DNA from 4 places in the Halopseudomonas phragmitis genome. Region 1 is predicted to be linked to each of the others. Evidence: predicted binding sites of a transcription regulator. Region 1 holds the regulator's gene; each other region holds the start of a gene.
What was found. Region 1 encodes sigma-54, which starts transcription at its own class of promoters, with help from an activator protein. Its sites were predicted from a motif close to ANTGGCATNNANNTTGCTNT; they were not measured.
Positions count from the first base shown of each region.

Region 2: flgA (flagellar basal body P-ring formation chaperone FlgA) is a predicted target of sigma-54. The motif match lies at 3,734-3,753, and genes of this name have one in related genera.
Region 3: BVH74_RS07810 (CmpA/NrtA family ABC transporter substrate-binding protein) is a predicted target of sigma-54. The motif match lies at 3,459-3,478, and genes of this name have one in related genera.
Region 4: BVH74_RS09715 (flagellar basal body-associated FliL family protein) is a predicted target of sigma-54. The motif match lies at 3,606-3,625, and genes of this name have one in related genera.

Region 1 is NZ_CP020100.1:235,766-241,363, forward strand. It holds gene BVH74_RS01040 (KdsC family phosphatase) at 1-2, shown strand, start outside; gene lptC (LPS export ABC transporter periplasmic protein LptC) at 1-580, shown strand, start outside; gene lptA (lipopolysaccharide transport periplasmic protein LptA) at 567-1,094, shown strand; gene lptB (LPS export ABC transporter ATP-binding protein) at 1,102-1,827, shown strand; gene BVH74_RS01060 (RNA polymerase factor sigma-54) at 1,959-3,455, shown strand; gene hpf (ribosome hibernation-promoting factor, HPF/YfiA family) at 3,546-3,854, shown strand; gene ptsN (PTS IIA-like nitrogen regulatory protein PtsN) at 3,873-4,328, shown strand; gene rapZ (RNase adapter RapZ) at 4,331-5,188, shown strand; gene BVH74_RS01080 (HPr family phosphocarrier protein) at 5,191-5,463, shown strand; gene pmbA (metalloprotease PmbA) at 5,486-5,598, opposite strand, start outside.
Region 2 is NZ_CP020100.1:2,244,444-2,250,041, reverse strand. It holds gene BVH74_RS10425 (flagellar hook protein FlgE) at 1-76, opposite strand, end outside; gene flgD (flagellar hook assembly protein FlgD) at 113-790, opposite strand; gene flgC (flagellar basal body rod protein FlgC) at 808-1,248, opposite strand; gene flgB (flagellar basal body rod protein FlgB) at 1,251-1,655, opposite strand; gene BVH74_RS10405 (CheR family methyltransferase) at 1,892-2,719, opposite strand; gene BVH74_RS10400 (chemotaxis protein CheV) at 2,753-3,694, opposite strand; gene flgA (flagellar basal body P-ring formation chaperone FlgA) at 3,812-4,522, shown strand; gene flgM (flagellar biosynthesis anti-sigma factor FlgM) at 4,665-4,991, shown strand; gene BVH74_RS10385 (flagella synthesis protein FlgN) at 5,043-5,501, shown strand; gene BVH74_RS10380 (flagellar brake protein) at 5,568-5,598, shown strand, end outside.
Region 3 is NZ_CP020100.1:1,688,693-1,694,290, reverse strand. It holds gene BVH74_RS07820 (ABC transporter ATP-binding protein) at 1-712, opposite strand, end outside; gene BVH74_RS07815 (ABC transporter permease) at 813-1,832, opposite strand; gene BVH74_RS07810 (CmpA/NrtA family ABC transporter substrate-binding protein) at 1,879-3,273, opposite strand; gene BVH74_RS07805 (adenosine deaminase) at 3,660-4,682, shown strand; gene BVH74_RS07800 (peptide chain release factor 3) at 4,818-5,598, shown strand, end outside.
Region 4 is NZ_CP020100.1:2,109,073-2,114,670, forward strand. It holds gene BVH74_RS09695 (STAS domain-containing protein) at 1-51, shown strand, start outside; gene BVH74_RS09700 (fused response regulator/phosphatase) at 55-1,803, shown strand; gene BVH74_RS09705 (Hpt domain-containing protein) at 1,970-2,308, shown strand; gene BVH74_RS09710 (flagellar hook-length control protein FliK) at 2,399-3,535, shown strand; gene BVH74_RS09715 (flagellar basal body-associated FliL family protein) at 3,674-4,189, shown strand; gene fliM (flagellar motor switch protein FliM) at 4,199-5,170, shown strand; gene fliN (flagellar motor switch protein FliN) at 5,211-5,598, shown strand, end outside.

The DNA.
Region 1 (5,598 bases):
GAAATTGCAACTGCCCCGCTACCTGCTAACCGGCGCGCTGGCCATCCTGGCTACCGTGGTGGCATTGGCTGTGGGCTATTGGAACATCGGCCTGTCGCGTTACACTCCGGCACCGCTGGTCACTGACCCGGCCCAGCCGGATTTCTTCATGGAAAATCCGCGCATTCTGCAGCGCAATGAAGAAGGCCGACCGCGCTACCGCCTGGAAAGCGAACAGGCCCGCCACCTGGCCAGCAACGACAGTACCGAACTAAGCGCTCCGCGCCTGCTGTTCTATCGTGAAGGCGAGGCACAACCGTGGGAAACCATTTCCCGCAAGGCCTATACCTACGATAACGCCGACCGGGTCGAACTGGTCGGCGATGTGCAGATCGAGCAGCGCCTGCCCGGCCAGCCGCGGCGCAAGCTGAGCACAGAGGCATTGACCGTGTTTCCGCCCCGTGATTACGCGGAAACCGACCAGGACGTTAAAATCGAGGCTGCCCGCGGCGTCACTACCGCCACCGGCATGCAGCTATACTTCAACGACGGCCGCGTAACGCTGCTGTCCAATGTACGAGGCCAACATGAGGTGCGCTAACCCTCTGCTGCTCACTGCACTACTGCTTACCCCTTCGCTGCCTGCGCTGGCACTGCCGAGCGACAGCGAACAACCGATTCGCATCCAGGCCAACAGCGCCACCCTGGATGATCGCAACAACACTGCGGTCTACACCGGCAACGTGATTGTCACCCAAGGCACCATGCGCCTGACCGGCAACCGGGTGACGCTCAATACCGATGCCAATGGCGAGGTCAGCAAAATCGTCTCGGTCGGCAGCCCGGCCACTTACCGGCAGACCCCCCGCGAAGGCCAGACGCCGATCAACGCCCGCGGTCTGACCATCGAATATCACGCCGATGTCGAACGCATCATCCTGATCGAGCAGGCCTTCCTCGAACAGGACAGCAACACCTTCCGCGGCGAATACGTCACTTATGACATTCAGCGCCAGGTAGTCGATGCCGGCCGGGCACCGGGCGCCAGCGGCCCCAGCGCCAGTGGCGACGAACGCATCGAAATCATCATTCAGCCGCGCAGACGCAGCGAGTAAGCCAGCCATGACAACCCTAGAGGCGCGCCACCTGGCCAAGGCCTACAAGGCCCGCAAGGTGGTCCGGGATATCTCGGTCACCATCAACAGCGGCGAGATCGTCGGCCTGCTGGGCCCCAATGGCGCCGGCAAGACCACCAGCTTCTACATGATCGTCGGACTGGTAAAGGCCGACGAAGGGCATATCCTGATCGACGGCAAGGACATCACCGCCCTGCCAATGCACGGCCGCGCCCGTCAGGGGATCGGCTATCTGCCCCAGGAAGCCTCGATCTTCCGCAAGCTGTCGGTAGCCGACAACATCATGGCGATTCTGGAAACCCGCAAAGACCTGAACCGCAAGGGCCGGCTGGGCAAACTCGACGCCCTGCTGCGCGAGTTCCACATTCACCACCTGGCCGACACCAAGGGCATGAGCCTGTCCGGCGGCGAGCGCCGCCGCGCCGAAATCGCCCGGGCCCTGGCCAGCGAACCCAAGTTCGTACTGCTTGACGAACCTTTCGCCGGGGTCGATCCGATTTCGGTCAACGACATCAAACAGATCATCCAGCATTTGCGTGACAAGGGGATCGGCGTGCTGATCACCGACCACAATGTGCGCGAAACTCTCGACATCTGCGACAAGGCCTATATTGTCAACGACGGCCATATCATCGCTGAAGGTGACGCTGAAGCTGTGCTGTCCAACCAGTTGGTCAAAGATGTCTATCTTGGGCACACCTTCCGCCTGTAAAAGCGCACACATTTCAGGCATGCTAGAGGCCTGTACGGTTTATTGGTTAACACCCGCCGCACAGGCCGACAGGGAGGGTGGGCCTGGCCTCGGAATGGTTAGACTCAGCGCATAAGGTATTTCGCCAAACAATGAAACCCACGCTCGTCCTCAAGATGGGGCAGCAGCTGACCATGACCCCTCAGCTGCAGCAGGCCATTCGACTACTCCAGCTATCCAGCCTCGATCTTCAACAAGAGGTTCAAGAGGCCATGGAGGCCAATCCGCTGCTGGAAATGGCCGACGATGGCGATGACGACTATCCCAGCGCCAGCCAGGAAAACGGCCTCGACAGCGACGACGCACCAGCAGTCACTCTGCCCGAGCCAGTCGAGCTTGACTCCATCAGCCCGCACAGCGACGACGAAGGCAACTGGAACGAACAGATCCCCAACGAGCTGCCGGTCGATACCCAATGGGAAGATGTCTACCAGACTTCGGCCAGCTCACTGCCCAGCAACGATGACGAAGACTGGGACTACACCTCGCGCACCGGCACCGGCGAAACCCTGCAGAGCCACCTGGAATGGCAGCTCAACCTGCTGCCGATGTCCGATACCGACCGCATGATCGCCACGGCCCTGATCGATGCGATCAACGCCGACGGCTATCTTGAAGAAACCCTTGAAGAGATTCTGGCCTCCTTCGATCCGGAACTGGAGATCGAACTGGACGAGGTCGAAATGGTCCTGCACCGCATTCAGCAATTCGAACCGGTCGGCATTGCCGCCCGCGACCTGAGCGAATGCCTGCTGCTGCAACTGCGCCAGTTGCCAAGCGACACCCCACTGCTCGAACAGGCGATGAAGGTGGTCAAGGATCACCTGGAACTGCTCGGCAACCGCGACTTTGCCCAGTTGATGCGCCGCACCCGGCTCAAGGAAGACCAGTTGCGGGTGGTCATCGCCCTGATCCAGACCCTGAACCCGCGCCCAGGCGCGGAAATCGCCTCTGGCGAGCCGGAATACGTGATCCCCGACGTGATCGTGCGGCGCGACAACCAGCGCTGGATCGTCGAACTGAACCAGGATGCCGTGCCCAAGGTCCGGGTCAACGGCCACTACGCCTCGATGGTACGCCGAGCCGACAGCAGCGAAGACAACACCTACCTGCGCAACCACCTGCAGGAAGCCCGCTGGTTCATCAAGAGCCTGCAGAGCCGCAACGAAACCCTGATGAAAGTTGCCAGCCAGATCGTCGAGCATCAGCGCGGGTTCCTCGAGCACGGCGAAGAAGCCATGAAGCCTCTGGTCCTGCACGACATCGCCGAAGCGGTAGGCATGCATGAATCGACCATCTCGCGGGTCACCACCCAGAAATACATGCATACCCCGCGCGGAATCTTCGAGCTGAAGTACTTTTTCTCCAGCCACGTCAGTACCAGCGAGGGCGGCGAGTTCTCCTCCACCGCTATCCGGGCACTGATCAAAAAGCTGGTTGCAGCGGAAAACCCGAAGAAACCATTGAGCGACAGCAAGATCGCTGGTTTACTTGAAGAACAGGGGATCCACGTAGCCCGACGGACCATCGCAAAGTATCGCGAGTCATTGAACATCGCCCCGTCGAGCGAACGAAAGCGTTTGGTTTAACCCATACAGATCAATGAATTCGGTAGTAACAAGTGGCAACATGGGTACCACACCGGTACCCGGTAACAACAGCCAACCAGGAGAAGCCGTATGCAACTAAACATTAGCGGTCATCAACTCGACGTCACCGAATCCCTGCGCGACTACATCAACGAAAAAATGGCCCGCCTTGAGCGGCACTTCGACAGGATCACCAATGTTCAGGTGACCCTGGAAGTCGAGAAGCTGCGCCAGAAGGTCGAAGCCACCCTGCACATCGCCGGGGGCGAAGTGGTCGCCAACGCCGAGCACACGGATATGTATGCAGCGATTGATTTGCTTACCGACAAGCTCGACCGGCAGCTGATCAAGCACAAGGAAAAACACCTGGATCGCCAACAAGGCGCCAACGACCGTTAATCCCGGCCCAACAGAGTCATGCAAATAACCCACATACTGACCCCCGAGCGCACCTTCTCCGGTGTGCAAGGGGGCTCGAAGAAACGTGTGCTGGAGCTGATCGGCAAGCTGATTGCCCAGCACACCGACCTCGACGCCGACACTATCTACGAAAACCTGATTGCCCGGGAAAAGCTGGGTTCGACCGGCTTCGGCCACGGCATCGCCATTCCCCACTGTCGGCTCACCGGCTGCGAACAGGCCGTTGGCGCCTTGCTGCAACTGGAAAGCAAGATCGATTACGACGCTCTGGACGGCGAACCGGTAGACCTGATTTTCGTATTGCTGGTCCCCCAGGAAGCCACCGAGCAACACCTGCAGATTCTCAAGATGCTGGCCGAAAAGCTTGACCAGGCCGAGCTGCGCGAAGCACTGCGCAAGGCTCCGGACGCCAGCAGCCTGTACCAGACAATGGTCGGCAGCGACGGGAGCTAAACATGCGTCTGGTTGTGGTCAGTGGCCGTTCCGGCTCAGGCAAGAGTACCGCCCTACACCTGCTGGAAGACAACGGCTACTACTGCATCGACAACTTGCCAGCCGGCCTGCTGCCAGAGCTGGCCAAGGAAGCCAACAACACCGAGCTGAACCTGCCCAAGGTGGCAATCAGCATCGATGCGCGCAACCTGCCCAGCGACCTGCGGCGCTTCCCCGAGTTGCTCAAGCAGGTCCGTGACGCCGGCATTCGCTGCGATATTCTGTTCCTTGCCGCCACCGACGAAGTGCTGATCAAGCGCTTCTCCGAGACCCGGCGCAAACACCCTCTGACCGACAGCAGCCACTCGCTGGCCGAGGCCATCGCCGAAGAACTGCGCCTGCTTGAGCCGATCATCGACCTGGCCGATCTCAAGATCGACACCAGCCACCTGACCCTCTATCAGCTGCGCGAACAGCTCAAGCAGCGGCTGCTCGGCAGCGATGCCAAGCAGCCCTCGATTCTGATTCAGTCATTTGGTTTCAAACGCGGCGTGCCGGTCGATGCCGACCTGGTTTTTGACGTGCGCTGCCTGCCCAACCCGTACTGGAATCCTGACCTGCGGCCCTATTCGGGCAAGGACCAGCCGGTCTGCGAGTTCCTTGAGGCCCAGCCGGATGTTCAGGAAATGTACCAGGACATCTTCCAGTTCCTGCAAAAATGGCTGCCGCGCTATGCCGCCGGCGAGCGCAGCTACATGACCATCGCTATCGGCTGCACCGGCGGCCACCACCGCTCGGTCTACCTGGCCGAACGTCTGGCCCGGGAACTGGGCGACACCAGCACCAACAACCTTATCCTCCGTCATCGCGACCTGCCCTGACCATGCCGACTACCCGCGTTCAAATCATCAACAAACTCGGCCTGCACGCCCGCGCAGCCGCCAAATTCGTCGGCGTCGCCAGCCGCTACGGCTGCCAGGTAAAAATCGGTCAGAATGAACAAAGCCAGGTCGATGGCAAAAGCATCATGCAAGTGATGATGCTCGCCGCCAGCAAAGGCAGCGAAGTCAGCATCACCTGCGAAGGAGAACAGGCCGAGCAGGCTATGGAAGAACTGCTGGCCCTGATCAATGATTATTTTGGCGAGGGTGAATAGATTCAGGCACTGAAGCCGGGGCCTACGCGCCGCCCACCGTCATCCCATCCACCAACCAGCTCCCGGTCAGATAGTTGCCGCGCCGCTCCACATCGCTGCCAACACAGCGCAATTGACGGAACATATCGCGCAGAT
Region 2 (5,598 bases), 2.0 Mb from region 1:
TGGCGATGTTATTACCGGTAACATTCAGGTCGGCCGACGCCGCCCGGATACCACTCAAACCGATATTGAAGGACATGATCTGGTTCCTTGTATCAATGCGTCACAGACGACGTTACTTGCCAATGATCTGAACTTGCGACAGGCCGATACTGCCAAGGCCCGCCACATTGAGAATCAGGTCGCCACCCGGCGTGCCCGGTAGCGATACGCTGTCGACATTGGCCGGCAGCAGAGTAATCAGTTGCTGGTTTTCACCCTCGATGCCAGCTTCAGCCTTGAAGCTATATTTGCCGGGCGGCAAAATATTGCCGCCACTATCGGTGCCGTCCCACTCGAACGCCACCAAACCAGACTGCTGACTGCCCAGGTTGATCCGCTGCACCATAGTGCCAGCCTCGTCATAGATGCCCACAAATACGTTGCTGCTGGACTGCGGCAAAACCACGTCGCCCTTGATCCCTTCAGCGGTATCGACAATTGCCTTGTCGGTCGGCACGATCACCGTGCGCCCGACCAGAGAGGATGCCTGCAGCGCCTGGGACGACTGGAAACCGCTCATGATCGCTTCCATGCTGTCGTTCAGATTGCCGATACCTTCCACTGTACTGAACTGTGCCAACTGGGCGATGAACTCACCGTTTTCCTGCGGCGACAGCGGGTCCTGATTATTGAGCTGAACCACCAGCAGTTTCAGGAACTCGTCCTTACCCAGCTCGCCCCCCTTGTTGAAGCGCTCATTGTCGATCTGGTAGTTGTCCAGGGCGCCGGCACCGACATTATTGGTGTACATGATTCAAGGCTTCCTTATCACTGCCCAAGCGTCAGCACGCGCTGCAGCATGGTCTTGGTGGTATTCATGATTTCCACGTTGGTCTGGTAGGCCCTTGATGAAGCCATCATGTTGGCCATTTCCTCGACCACATTGACATTCGGGTAGTACACATACCCGTCCTCGTTGGCCATTGGGTGATCTGGCTCGTAGCGAGCCTGCAACTCGGCATCCGATTCGACGATGCCCAGCACCTGCACACCCTGCCCCGGCTCACTTTCAGGCGCGAACAACGACGGCCCGAGGTTTTGCTGGCTGCTGAATACGGTGGCGAACACCGGATGCCGGGCCCGATAGGTCTGATCGATACTGCTGGATACGGTTTCAGCGTTGGCTATGTTGCTGGCGACAGTATTGAGCCGCAGCGACTGAGCGCTCATGCCGGAACCGGCAATATTGAAAATCTGGGTCAGGGACATGGTTATTCTCCACGCAGGGCGGTCATCAGCCCTTTGAACTTGCTGTCGAGGAAGGTAAAGCTGGCCTGAAACTGAATGGCATTCTCGGCAAACTTGGCCTGCTCGACCTGGGTATCCACAGTATTGCCATCGACGGCTGGCTGCAGCGGCACGCGGTAACGCAGCCCCGCCGCCTGATCAATCAGGCTTTCAGCGGCAATATGCCGAGCATGTGTCTGGTTAGCCTGAAAGCGTTGGGCACCCCCCTGTTGCTGAGCCTCCAGCACACTGGCGAATTCCAGATCGCGGGCCTTATAGTTCGGGGTTTCGGCGTTGGCAATATTGTTGGCCAACACTGCTGAACGCTCGGCGCGAAACTTCAGCGCTTGCTCATGCAGCCCCAGGGCACGCTCAAAATTCAGGCTCATAGTGACACTCCCACTCCGGCTGCTAGCCGACCGATAACTTTCAGGAGTTCAAAAGCAAAGCCCGTGCCAAAACGCCAATCCCTTTATTTTCAATGGGATAGAAGATATAAAGAACGCCGTGCGGCAAGACTTGACCGGCAAGCGGCAAAGCTGGCAATGGCAAAAAGCGGCAAAAGGCAAAAGGCAAATTGCCGCCCAGGGCGGGCGGCAATCAGAATCAGCAGAATCAGAGAACCCTACTTGACCTTGTAAACAATCCCCGGACTGCACTGCACCATCTGGTACAGCTCAGGCAAACCGTTGAGAGCTTCGGAAGCCCCCAGCATCAGGTACCCGCCCGGTTTGAGCGTGGCATGCATGCGTCGCAGGATGTCTTTCTTCACTTCCGCCGAAAAGTAGATCAGAACATTGCGGCAGAAGACGATATCGAACTTGCCGAGCATGGCGTAACTGTCGAGCAAGTTCATCGCCCGAAACTCGACCCGATTGCGAATAGCCGGCTTGACCACCCAGCGCCCCGGCCCGACAGGATCGAAAAAACGATTGAGGCGATCCTGGGACAACCCCCGGGCAACCGACAGACTGTCGTATTCGGCACCCTTTGCCGCATTGAGAATACCGCCCGACAGATCGGTCGCGACGATCTGGGCACCACCGCGCAACTGGCCCAGATTGGCGCGCTCGAACTCATCGATCGCCATGCTCAGCGAATACGGCTCCTGCCCCGAAGAACAGGCCGCCGACCAGATCCGCAGGCGCTGACCGGGATTATCCCGAATGAACTCAGGAATCAATCGGTTTTTGAGCACATCGAAGGGATAGACATCGCGAAACCACAAGGTTTCATTGGTGGTCATGGCATCAATGACCGCCTCACGCAAGCCGCCACGCGGCTGGAACTGAATCCGCTTGACCAATTCACCGAGACTCTTGATGCCTTCCTGATCCATCAACCGATTGAGCCGGCTGGCCACCAGGTACTGCTTGTTGTCCCCCAACACAATGCCGCAGGCCTTTTCCAGAAACTCCCGGAACACCTGAAAATCCTGACTGGATGACGTCACGCAGCTTGCCCCATAATCAATTCAAATCCACTCTCAGGCACCCGCCTCTCCCCTCAGGGCATGCAGCCTGGCGACCACCCGGCCAGCCAGTTCATCCGGCTTGAATTTAGCCAGGAAATCATCCGCGCCAACCTTCTTCACCATGGCCTGATTGAACACCCCTGACAAGGAAGTATGCAGCATCACATGCAAGCCATTGAGACGAGAATCATTGCGAATCTCGGCAGTCAGGGTATAACCGTCCATTTCCGGCATTTCGATATCCGAAACCATCATCAACAGATGGCTGGAAACATCCTCGCCACTATCGGCCAACGCCTTGAGCCAGTCCAGAGCCTGCCTGCCGTCGTTGAGCGCAACCACCTCAACCCCGACCTCTTCCAGGCAACGCTTGACTTGCTTGCGCGCTACTGACGAATCATCAACGATCAGGACCTTGCGCGACACCGCTTCGGCCTGTGTCTGCTCGTCAACCAGGCCCTGAGACAAGTGCTCGTTGACCGGCACGACCTCTGCCAGCACCTTCTCGACGTCGATGATCTCGACCATCTGGTCATCAACCCGAGTCACCGCCGTCAGGTAGTGCTCACGTCCTGTCCCGCGTGGCGGCGGATGAATCTCTGACCAGTTCATGTTGACAATCCGCTCGACCGAGCGCACCAGAAAACCCTGAACCTTGGTGTTGTATTCGGTAATGATCACAAAGGTATTGTCCAGGTTGCTCAGCCCTGGACCGCCAGTTGCCTTGTTCAGGTCGAGAATCGGTAGCGTACCGCCACGGATATGCGCAACACCACGAACCACCGGGTTGAGTTTGGGCATCAAGGTCAGCTTGGGGCATTGCAGCACCTCTTTGACCTTGAACACATTGATGCCGTAAAGCTGGTTGCCCGCCAACCGGAACAGCAAGAGCTCCAGGCGATTCTGGCCAACCAACTGAGTACGCTGATTGACCGAATCCATCACGCCAGCCATGAGCAACTCCTTATAGACATTATGGGTCACGGTAAGCAGAACGGCACGCTTCTTGCTGGATTCAACGCAATGCCAACAACTTGACGGGCAGCAACCTTTGCCATCCAGGTGTATTGTATGCGTTTTCTCAAACAGTGCATGGCTTTGACGGTATTTTTTTCCGCCGCCAGCTCGGCCAATCCGCTGATTGATCAGCTTATCGGCGCGACTACTGCATTTCTTGAGGATGAAATAGAAATGCACCTGGCCCGCAGTGCCCGCGAGGCCCGCTATCAAATCCAGGTCAGCCGACTGGACCCGCGCCTGCGTCTGCCGCAGTGTGCCGACCAAGACCTCAGCGTCAGCCTGGAAAGTCCGGCAGTGCCGGTCGGTCGGGTCACGGTGCGCGTCAGTTGCGAAGGTGAAAATCGCTGGCGACTATTTGTTCCTGCCCAGGTCAGCCTGTATCAGAACGTAGTAGTGGCTGTCCGACCGCTGGGGCGCCATAACGTGATCGGCAACCAGGATATCGCCTTGCTGGAACGGGACATCGGCCAGTTGGGAGACACCTACCTGACCGACCCGAGCCAGGTGGTCGGCATGCGGGTACGCCGCCCGATCAGCGCCGATAGCGCCATCAGTGCCAGCCAGCTTGAACTCGATGAAGTGGTCCGGCGTGGCGACAAGGTAGTGATCAGCGCCGCCAACGCCCAGATAGCTGTGCGTATGCCCGGCGAAGCCCTGGAAGGCGGCATCACCGGCAGTCAGATCCGGGTCCGCAACACCCGATCGGGCAGAGTGGTCACCGCCCGCATTCTGGGCCCCGGGCAGGTGCAGGTGGCGATGTGAAGGAGCAACCGACTGGGTTATACTGCGGCATCAGCAACCTGCGGCATTTTGTGCGCCCTGTCACAGGTTTTTTTCCTAAAGTTTTTCCAACATCGGCCGTTACAGGTGTTGATAGAAAATATTAGGTCCTGAGGACAACAGAATGGTTATTGACTTCAACGCTTCCAACAATGCCAACGGCAGCAGCCGTAGCGCCCAGAGTGGCGCCGCAGCGGGTAAGCGCGATGCTGGGCTCGAAAGCGCCAGCAAAGACCAGGCCAATAAGGCTCCGGCCAGCCCGCCGGCGGCAGATACCGCAGTCAAGCTCAGCAGCCAGGCACAACAATTGCAGGCTATTGAAGAACGCCTGCGCGATTTGCCGGAAGTTGACAGTGAACGCGTCGCCCAGATTCGCCAGGCTATCGCCCAGGGCAACTACAGCGTCGACAGCACCCGTATTGCCGACAAGCTGCTGAACCTGGAAAACTGATCCCCGCCACTCCCCCTGTGCGAGTGGCGGCTAGCGCCAAGGAGCCACCGCATGCAAGACCTTAACGCCATCATTGAGCGTACCCTTGAGCACGGGCGTCAATTCATTGAGCTTCTGGACCAGGAACTGGCCGCTCTCAGCGCCCGCGACCTACAGCAGCTTGACACTCTGGTAGCCGCCAAAGCCCCCGCGATAGAAGCACTGAGCCAACTGGACAGCGCGCTCACCAGCTACTGCCAGAGCCAGGGCCTGGCCGCCACCGGCGAACTTGAGCGTCATATCCATGACACTCACGGCGAAGCCTTGCACACTCAATACCGGGAACTGCTTCAGGCTTTGCAACAATGCCGTGAAGCCAATGAGCGCAACGCCCGACTGGTTCATCACAACCAGCACGTCACGGTGCGCCTGCTCGACATGCTGCGCAACCAAGGCGAACCCAGTAGCAATTTGTATGATCGCCTGGGTCAAATTCATGGCAGTCAAGGCAGGCCATTGAGCAAGGCCTGAGATGGCTGTCACAAGGCCATCAGCCTGCTATAGTTGACCGATTGTCGTTCGAGCCGAGATACCTAAGTGTCAAACCTGTTTGAAGAAGAAGCTGGCC
Region 3 (5,598 bases), 1.5 Mb from region 1:
CCAGCGCCAGACGATCACGCGGGCGCTCCAGGTCGATACTCAAGACCTCACCGACCTTGGCCGCCGGGCCATTGGTCATCATCACGATCTTGTCCGACAACAGCACGGCCTCGTCGACATCGTGGGTCACCATCAGCACGGTGTTGTTCAGCTCGGCCTGGATCGCCATCACCGAGTCCTGCAGGTGGGCGCGGGTCAGCGCGTCGAGCGCGCCGAACGGCTCATCCATCAGCAGCACTGTAGGCTCCATCGCCAACGCCCGGGCAATCCCGACCCGCTGCTTCATGCCCCCGGAGATTTCCGCCGGGTATTTGTGCATCGCATGGTCCATGTGCACCAGCTTAAGGTTGTGCTCGATCCATTCGCGCATTTCCTTGCGGCTCTTGCGTCCCTTGAAGATCGCCTTCACCGCCAGCTCGACATTCTGGTAGCAGGTCAGCCAGGGCAACAAAGCGTGGTTCTGGAACACCACCGCCCGGTCCGGCCCCGGCTGGGTCACTTCCCGCCCTTCCAGAATGGCGCCACCCTCGGTAGCCTGCAGCAGGCCGGCGACGATGTTCAGTACGGTCGATTTGCCGCAGCCGGAGTGGCCGATGATCGATACGTACTCGCCCTTGGCGATTTTCAGGTTGACCCGGTCCAGCGCGCGGAAGCTGCCGCCGCGTACCGGGAAGTCGATGGATACTCCGCTCAGGTCAAGGAAGGAGCGGATTGTCGCTGGCTCGGTCTGGGCCGCCTGCTGCGGCTCGCTGACAAGATCCTTGATAGCGTGAAGGACTGACATGTTGTGCTCTCCTGTACTTATTCGCTACTCATTGGGCCGCGGTTTTGTCGTGGGACAGGCATTTCTGCAGAGTGACCATCAGCCAGTCGAGCAGAAAGCCGATGATGCCGATCGCCAGCACCGCCACCATGATCCGTCCCAGCGAGTTGGAGCTGCCGTTCTGGAACTCGTCCCAGATGAACTTGCCCAGGCCCGGGTTCTGCGCCAGCATTTCGGCGGCGATCAGGACCATCCAGCCGATCCCCAGCGAGATCCGCAGACCGGTGAACATCATCGGCAGAGCCGCGGGAATGGCGATCTTGAAAATCCGGGTGGCCAGCGGCAGGCGGATCACCCGACCGACATTGATCCAGTCGCGATCGATCGAAGCCACCGCCACTGCCGTGTTAATCAGCGTCGGCCATAGTGAGCAGAGCATCACGGTGATCGCCGAGGTGACGAACGAGCGTTGGAACCAGGGGTCGTCGGAGACGTACACGGCGCTGACCACCATGGTCACAATCGGCAGCCAGGCCAGTGGCGACACTGGTTTAAGCACCTGCACCAGCGGGCTGATCGCCCCATATAGACGCGGACTCAGGCCACAGGCTACGCCAATCGGGATTGCTATCAGGCTGGCCAGGACGAAACCGGCGAAGACGGTCTTCAGACTGGTGAAAATCTGATCGACAAAGGTCGGCTTGCCGGTGTAGCTGCGCCAGCGCACTTCAGCGTTGGGGTCGGCTTCCAGTAGCCGGGCGTTGCGTTCGACCTGACGCTCGAGAAAGGCCCGCTCACGCCCGCGCTCGGCCTGATGCTCGGCATACAGGTTGCCGGCCTGCTCCCAGACCTGAACGGGGCCAGGCAAGTCGCCCAGGCTGGTCTTCACCTGGGCCGCCAGCGCCGACCACAGCAGCAGGAAGATTGCGATCGCCAGCAGCGGCAGACCGACCCGGTTGAACAGCTCACCGAGCTGTTCGCGCAGGTTCTCGCCGCGCACCAGGCGCACCACCGGCACCATCCAGGTGAAGCCGGTCATTTCAAGGTAGTGAATCAGTCGATTGGTCATGTTCATGCACCTCAGCCCGGCCCCGCAGCCGCGGGGCCAAGGCGTTTCAGAGTTTCTGCTCGCCCTTGAGTCCGATCGTCAGGCTGTTGAGGTAGTCGTTGGGGGTTCGGCCATCGAACACCACACCGTCGATAAACTCGCTCTGCGGCGCCCGCATGCCGTCTTCCGTGGCGAAGTCAGGGAACACCGAGGCCGGCAGCTTGCCTTCGGCGATCAACGCCTCGGCGGCCTGGCGGTAGACTTCCGGGCGATAGACTTTCTTGGCCATGTCCAGATACCAGCTGTCAGGCTTGTGCTCGGGGATCTGGCCCCAACGGCGCATCTGGGTCAGGAACCAGATGGCATCGGAGTAATAGGGATAGGTCGCGTGGTGACGGAAGAACACGTTGAAGTCCGGCACCTCGCGCTTATCACCCTTCTCGTATTCGAAGGTGCCGGTCATCGAGTTGGCGATTACCGCCTCGTCCGCGCCGACATAGTGCGGCTGGGCCAGGATCTTCACCGCCTCGGCGCGGTTGGCGTTATTGTCGGCATCCAACCAGTGGGCGGCCCGGATCAGCGCCTTGACCACGGCAATGTGGGTGTTGGGATGCTGTTCGGCCCAGCTGTTGCTGACCCCGAACACCTTCTCCGGGTTGTTGCGCCAGATCTCGTAGTTGGTGATCACCGGCACCCCGATGCCCATGAACACCGCTTGCTGGTTCCACGGCTCACCAACGCAGTAGCCATGAATAGTGCCGGCCTGAAGCGTGGCCGGCATCTGCGGCGGCGGGGTAACCGAGAGCAGCACCTCGGCATCCAGCTGGCCGGAAGTATCACCTTTGTGCGGGGCGTAATAGCCGGGATGAATACCGCCAGCAGCCAGCCAATAACGCAGCTCGTAGTTGTGGGTCGAGACCGGGAACACCATGCCCATCTGGAAGCGCTGCCCGCGATCGCGGAAACCCTCGACTACCGGCTTGAGGTAGTCAGCCTTGATCGGATGTACCGGCTTGCCGTTCTCGTGCGGAATATGCGGTTTCATCGCCTCCCAGACTTCGTTGGAAACAGTGATCGCATTACCGTTGAGATCCATGGAAAAGGCGGTAACCACATGGGCCTCGGTACCAAAGCCAATGGTTGCGCCAATCGGCTGGCCGGCCAACATGTGCGCACCGTCCAGTTCGCCATCGATCACTCGGTCGAGCAACACCTTCCAGTTGGCCTGAGCCTCGAGGGTTACGAACAGCCCTTCATCCTCGAAATATCCGCGCTCGTAGGCAATCGCCAGCGGCGCCATATCGGTCAGCTTGATAAAGCCGAACTTCAGATCTTCTTTCTCCAGCGGCCCGGCAGCCTGGGCCAGTGCGCTGCTCAACAGTCCGACCCCCAGCAACGCCGTCGCCAGTCGCCGACCAATGGTCGCCAACCCCGGGTGTGCCCGATTACCTGCATGTGACATGGAATAGCTCCTCGATAAAGTGTTGGTTCGCCGATCAGGACGCAGGCCGGACCCCTCGATGCAGGCACAAAAAAAGGCGTCCACGTTCACAACCCTGTTCACGGTCGTGTCGGTGGACGCCTTTGCCCTGAGATCAAATTGTCAGGCCGGCCGCCTCATCTGCATGCCTTGCCCCTGTCCCGAATAAAGCAATGGCTGTACCAACTTTTATCAACTCACTGAAATTCATAGATAAAAACAGTCTTTGGAACCGGCGCCAAGGGCACCCATGCCTGCTGGCGGTGCGCATCAACGTTCTGACGCACTGTGCTTGTGCAAGGCCTGATCAGGCCGGCCAAGGTGGTATCATGGATCGCCTGATCAACCGCGCAGTCCAAGGAATACCCATGCCCCACTCTCTCCTGTCACTGGCCGAACGCATGCCCAAGGCCGAACTGCACCTGCATATCGAGGGCAGTCTGGAGCCTGAACTGGTGTTCCAACTGGCCGAGCGCAACCAGGTCAAACTGGCCTATGCCGATATCGACAGCCTGCGTGCAGCCTATGCGTTCAGCAATCTGCAGGACTTTCTCGATGTCTATTACGCTGGCATGTCGGTACTGCTGACCGAGCAGGATTTCTTCGACCTGACCTGGGCCTATTTGACCCGCGTGCAACAAGACAACGTGGTGCACGTGGAGATTTTCTTCGACCCGCAGGCGCACCTGGAGCGTGGCGTCGGTCTGGACGTGCAGATTGGTGGCATCCGTCGGGCCCTGGAACAGGGCAAGCGCGAACTGGGCATCAGCTTCCGGTTGATCCTGTCGTTCCTGCGTCATCTGAGCGAAGACAGCGCCCTCGAAACTCTGGAACTGGCCCAGCCGTTCGCTGAGCAGATCGACGGCTTTGGCCTCGACTCCTCCGAACGCGGGCATCCGCCGAGCAAATTCGCCCGGGTGTTCGCCCGCTGCCAGCAACTGGGTTACAAGATCACCGTGCACGCCGGTGAGGAAGGCCCGCCCGAGTATGTCTGGGAGGCCCTGGACCTGCTCAAGGTTGACCGCATCGACCACGGCAACCGGGCACTGGAAGATGACGCACTGGTACGCCGGCTGGCCGCCGATGGCCTGACCCTGACCGTCTGCCCGCTCTCCAATCTCAAGCTGTGTGTAGTCGACGACCTGCGCCAGCACCCGATCCTGCGCATGCTCGATCTGGGCCTGAAGGCCACGGTCAACTCCGACGACCCGGCCTACTTCGGCGGTTATATCGGCGACAACTACCGGGCTCTGATCGAGCACCTGCCGCTAACCCGCGAGCAACTGTACCAGCTTGGGCGCAACGCCTTCGAGGGCGCCTGGCTCGATGAGCCAAGCAAACAGCGCCACCTGCAACGCCTGGAGCAAGTGTTCGCTGAGACGAGCAATTGACCGGCGGGCAGCGATACCCTTTGTCTTGACCACGACAATCGGCCACAATACGCGCCGATTGTCCTTTACCTCCGCCTGGAGCCGGCTGGCGCTGATGTGCCGTGGCTCCCTGCCTCAGCACGAACCGAACAGCACATGTCCAACGCCATCGCCAAAGAAGTCGCCAAGCGCCGTACCTTCGCCATCATCTCGCACCCGGATGCGGGTAAAACCACCATCACCGAACGGCTGCTGCTGATGGGCCAGGCGATCAACGTCGCCGGTACGGTCAAGGCGCGCAAATCCGACCGCCATGCCACTTCCGACTGGATGGCGATGGAGAAGCAGCGCGGTATCTCGGTCAGCACCTCGGTGATGCAGTTCCCCTACCGCGAGTGCATGATCAACCTGCTCGACACCCCCGGTCACGAGGACTTTTCGGAAGACACCTACCGTACCCTGACTGCGGTCGACTCGGCGTTGATGGTGCTCGACGGCGGTAAAGGGGTCGAGCCACGGACCATCGCCCTGATGGAAGTCTGCCGACTGCGCGACACCCCGATCGTCAGCTTCGTCAACAAGCTCGACCGCGATATCCGCGACCCTATCGAACTGCTCGACGAGATCGAGGCGGTACTCAACATCAAGGCCGCACCGATCACCTGGCCAATCGGCTGCTACAGGGATTTCAAGGGTGTCTATCACCTGCAGGGCGACTACATCATCGTCTACCAGCCTGGCCACGGCCATGAGCGTACCGAGCAGCAGCGGATTCAGGGGTTGGACTCGGCCGAGGCTCGCGACTATCTGGGCGATGACTACGACAACTTCGTTGAAGAACTGGAGCTGGTGCAGGGCGCCTGCCACAGTTTCGAGCCCGAGGCCTTTCTCAAGGGCGAGATGACCCCGGTATTCTTCGGTACCGCACTGGGCAACT
Region 4 (5,598 bases), 1.9 Mb from region 1:
CGCAAGGTTCTGAGCATTTCCAATTTCGAACAGCTTTTCACTATCGAGTGAATCATGTCATCGGTCAGTCGCGCCAGTGCCACAGACCTCGGTCCCAGTCAGGCACTGACGGTCCTGATCGCCGATGACAATCCTTCCGACCGGATGATTCTCGGCCGCCTGGTGGAGCAGTTGGGCCATCGAGTCATCCGTGCCGAGAACGGCCGGGAGGCCGTCGAGCAGTTTGCTCGCCAGCGCCCGAATCTGGTCCTGCTGGATGCCTTGATGCCTGAGATGGACGGCTTCGAGGCGGCCCGTCTGATTCGCCAGGACGCCGGCGAGGATCTGATCCCGATCATCTTTCTCACCAGTCTGAGCGAGACGACGGCGCTGGTGCAGTGCCTGGAAGCTGGCGGCGACGATTTTCTTACCAAGCCTTACAACCCGATCATTTTGCGAGCCAAAATCCAGGCGTTCCAGCGCATGCAGGAGATGCACCGGACCCTGCAGAGCCAGCGTGACCTGATCGCTAGCCAGCATCGCAACCTGTTGCGTGATCAGGAGCTGGCCAAGATCATCTTTGATCGGGTGGCCCATGCTGGCTGTCTGGGGGCGCCCAATCTGCGTTATCTGCAATCGGCCTTCGCTATGTTCAACGGCGATATCCTGCTGGCGGCCTACAAGCCTGCTGGAGGTATGCATATTCTGTTGGGCGATTTCACCGGGCACGGACTGTCGGCGGCCATTGGCGCCATGCCATTGGCCGAGGTGTTCTATGCCATGACAGCGCGCGGCTTCCATCTGCGTGACATCCTGCTTGAACTCAACCACAAGCTCGGGCGGATTTTACCGGTGGGCATTTTCTGTTGCGCGGTACTCATTGAGATCAGTCCGGGCAAAGGTCTTGTTGAGGTCTGGAACGGTGGTTTGCCTGAGGTATTGATCATCGGCCCGCAGGCCGAACTGCTACACCGGATTCCCTCCGCGCATTTGCCGCTGGGAGTGGCCAGTGCCGAGCGTTTCGACCCCAATCCGGTGGTGCTGTCGGTAGCTCCGGGTGAGCGGCTGCTGTGCTGGACCGATGGCGTGATCGAGAGTCGCAATCAGGCCGGCGAGCAGTTTGGCGAGCAGCGGGTAATGGCTGTGCTGGAGCGCCAGGCCGGGCTCCCGGCTATGGTGTTTGATGCGTTGCTGGAAGATATCGAGGCGTTCCACGGTAGCCCAGAGGATGACCTAAGCCTGCTCGAAGTGGTCATGGGGGAGAACGGCATTCAGCCGCCGGCTCAGCGTCAACTGGCCAGCGATCATCTGGCCGCGCAAGACTGGCAATTGTCCTACCAGTTTCGAGCGGCTTCGATTCGTAAGCATAACCCCTTGCCATTTCTGCTAGAGGTGCTGATGGATGTGCCGGGGCTGCGTGAGCACGCCGGCAGCCTGTTCACCATTCTCACCGAGTTGTATAGCAATGCCCTGGAGCATGGCCTGCTGGCGCTGGACTCCAGCTGGAAACGTGATTCAGCAGGCTTTAGTCGATATTACGCCGAACGTAATCGGCGCCTACAGCAACTTGATGACGGCTGGATCCGTGTGTCGCTGGATCACCGGCCATTGGCGCAGGGGGGCGAGTTGCTCATCGAGGTGGAGGACAGTGGCCGGGGTTTCAACCCGCCAGTTCCAGAAGACAGTACCGATGGCTATGCCGGACGCGGCCTGGCGCTGATCCGGGCGCTGGCGCGGGATATGAGCTTCAGCCCGGCCGGCAACCGGGTGGCGGTGGTCTTTGAGTGGCGGCTTGGGCATACTAGGGAACCTCTGAAAAACTAGCTGCGTTGGCAATACTGCGTTAAAAACAGCCTCAAAATGCTCATTTACACCACGTAAACTCCGCTTTTTCGGCTGTTTTTGCCTTGTCTTGCCGGCCTCGCCTACGTTTTGCAGAGGTTCCCTAGTTGACTTGATGCGCTGGAATTGACTAATAAACAAGGATCGTATGCCCGTAACATTGCCTGATCTTGATCAAGAGGTACAAGCGAACCTGCGTGAACTGATGCAGGACGATTTCGCGTTATTGCTCGCCACCTTTCGTTCTGACGCTCAGCAACGTTTGCACCTGATGAGCTACTGCCTGGATTGTCAGGACTGGGAAGGTTTTCGCCAGCAGGCCCACAGTTTCAAAGGCAGTTGTGGCAATATCGGTGCCCGGGCGCTGGAACAGTCCTGTCTCGCTGCCGAGCTGGCTGGCCAGCAGGCGGATGGCGACAGGGCCAAACAGGCGCTGGCCGACATGCGCAGGTGCTTTCAACGCCTGCAGCCACTGCTTTCCCCCTGAATCGCTTCGTTATTCCAATAAGCTGGCCCGTAGTTTGCTTGGAGTCGGTAACGCTACCGATTGCATGCATTAACCTACGGAGACCGCGCAATGAATGTCACTCAGAATCTGCTGCTGTCGCTTGGCCAGGATTTGCGCCAGGCAGGACTGTTCAGTGACGAGCAGATCCAGGCAGTATCACTGGATGGCGAGACCCCGGAGTCCTTTGCCGAGATCCTGGCGGGCCAGAACCCTGAACGGCTTGAGGCGTTGATCGAGCTGCTGAATGGTGATGATCCGGATGCGGCGAGGGTGGCAATTGAAGCCTTGACCCTTGCCGCCGACGGCAAGGAGTTGCCGGTCGACCCGCTGGCTGCGGAAATGACCGAGGCCGGCGAGATGGAAGTATCCGATCCGACTCTGGCCAATGCCGCACCGGAGGTCATTGCCGCGATTGCCGATGAGTGGGTACGTTGGCTGGACAATGCCCGTACCATGACCTCAGGAGTGGCCGTTGACCCGAGTCAGAGCCAGTCCAAGGTTGCACAGCCTGCTGAAGACTCCCGCTCAGCGGTCGGCAAGGAGCGGCTGGATCTGCTCGAGATGAAGCTCAATCTGCGGCAAATCACGGCCCAGCCTGCGGCCGCCGAGAGCAGTTTCGCCGCGCGGTTGGGCGATAGCCTGGACAGCGTGTCGGGATCAGGTCGCAGTGACGGCGAAACGGGTGATGCCGCTCAACGCCTGGGGGCGGCGCAGCAGGCTGCAGCTCAAGGTGCGCTGACCAGCCGTGCGGTAACCGCGACTTCTCAATCGCTGGGTGTTCCCTTTGGGCAGAGCGGCTGGGGGGACTCCGTAGTGGAAAAGGTGATGTGGATGTCCAGCCAGAATCTGCGGGGTGTGGAAATCCGTTTGGACCCGGCTGAGCTGGGGCCGCTGGAAATTCACATCCAGAGCCGTGGTCAGGAACACCAGGTGCAGTTCGTCAGTCAGAATGCTGGGGTGCGCGAGGCGCTGGAAGCGCAGGTCTTCAGGCTGCGCGAACTCTTCACCCAGCAGGGGCTGGAGTTGCACAGCGTTTCGGTCGGCGACTCGGCGCCCGACGGTCAGCAGGGCCGCGGTACCGGCTCAGGGCTTGCCGCCAATGCCGGGACCAGTCAGCCCGGCCTGGATGCTGAACCGGAGGTCGAGTTGCTCAATCAGGTCGTGCAGCAGATCAGCAATCAGCGTCTGGTTGATTTCTATATTTGATAGCTGGCGCGACCCAAGACATTTGCCGTTCAGGCCTATATCCTACACACATCCTTTCAACAACTCCCAGATTGGCACGGGAGTTGCTGAATTCAGTTAAAACGGGCGTTCAAGCCTGCGATGTGACGGAATATTGGCATGGCAAAGCAGCAAGCAGCGGCGGCGCAGGTCGCAGCAGAATCGTCGGGAAAGAGCCGTAAAACCCTGTTTGTGCTGGTTGGCGTCGGCTTGCTGGCGCTGCTGGTCTCCCTTGGGGGCGTCGGTTTTTTTCTGCTTGGCGGTGATCGCGATGAGACCACCGAAGCACCGGCCGAGCCAGTGGCCCCGGTGCGAGCCATGGCGCTGTATCAAACGCTGGAGCCGCCGTTCGTGGTCAATTACAGCCATGCCGGCCGGCAGCGTTATATGCAGGTGAGTGTGGCCTTGCTGGGTCGAGATCAGGGCGGCATGGCGTCGCTGAACCGGCATTTGCCGCTGATTCGCAACCAACTGGTCATGCTGTTTTCCAGCGAGGAGTTCGAGGTATTGCTGACTCCGGAGGGCAAGGATGAGCTGCGCCAGCGCGCAACTCTGGCGGTTCAGGCCCTGCTGGAAAAAGAAGTGGGCAACCCGGTAATTGAGTCGGTGCTGTTCACCAACCTGGTTCTGCAATAGGAAACCCTTATGGCTGTTCAGGATCTGCTCTCACAAGATGAAATCGATGCCCTGCTGCATGGTGTCGATGACGGTGCGATCGATACCGATGATGATGCCGATCCGGGGTCGGTCAAAAGCTATGACCTGACCAGCCAGGATCGCATCGTCCGGGGTCGGATGCCGACTTTGGAGATGATCAACGAACGCTTTGCCCGTTATACCCGGATCAGCATGTTCAACCTGTTACGCCGCTCAGCCGATGTCGCGGTTGGCGGTGTTCAGGTGATGAAATTCGGTGAATATGTACACTCGCTGTACGTACCGACCAGTCTCAACCTGGTTAAGATGAAGCCATTGCGCGGTACCGCACTGTTCATTCTGGACGCCAAGCTGGTGTTCAAGCTGGTAGACAACTTCTTTGGTGGCGATGGCCGGCATGCCAAGATCGAGGGGCGTGAATTCACGCCGACCGAACTTCGGGTGGTACGGATGGTGCTGGATCAGGCCTTCGTCGACCTCAAGGAAGCCTGGCAGGCGGTCCAGGAAGTGAATTTCGAGTACGTCAACTCCGAGGTCAATCCGGCCCTGGCCAATATCGTCAGCCCCAGCGAGGTGGTGGTGGTCTCGACTTTCCATATCGAGCTGGACGGTGGCGGTGGCGATCTGCACGTGACCTTCCCCTATTCGATGATTGAACCCTTGCGTGAGGTGCTGGATTCAGGGGTGCAATCAGATGTGGATGAACATGACGAGCGCTGGGTGCGCGCATTGCGTGAGGAAATTACCGGGGTCAAGGTGCCGCTCAGTGCCACTGTGGTTCGGCGTCAACTCAAAGTCAGGGATCTGCTCAGCATGCAGGTCGGTGATGTGATTCCGGTCGAGTTGCCCGAACAAATGGTGTTGTGCGCCAACGGCGTGCCCACCTTCAAGGCCAAGCTGGGTGCGGTCAAGGGTAACCTGGCCCTGCAAATTCTGGGGCCGGTGCCACGCCCGCGCTGAGTGTCACTGGACAATAACGAAACACTAGAGGAACGAAACGATGGCTGATGACGGCAAGCCTGATGAAGTCACCCCTGAGGAGCAGGCGCTGGCCGATGAGTGGGCGGCCGCGCTGGAGGAGGCTGGAGACGCCAGCCAGGATGATATCGATGCCTTGCTGACGCAGGATCAGGGTGCCCGGGTACCGATGGAAGAGTTCAGCTCCTCGGCGAACAATGTCGATGACGGGCCATTCCAGTCGGTCGACGGCCCGAATCTGGATGTGATCCTGGATATTCCTGTCACCATTTCCATGGAAGTCGGCAATACCGATATTACCATCCGCAACCTGCTGCAGTTGAACCAGGGCTCGGTGGTCGAGTTGGATCGGCTGGCCGGTGAGCCGCTGGACGTCAAGGTCAACGGTACTCTGGTTGCCCATGGTGAGG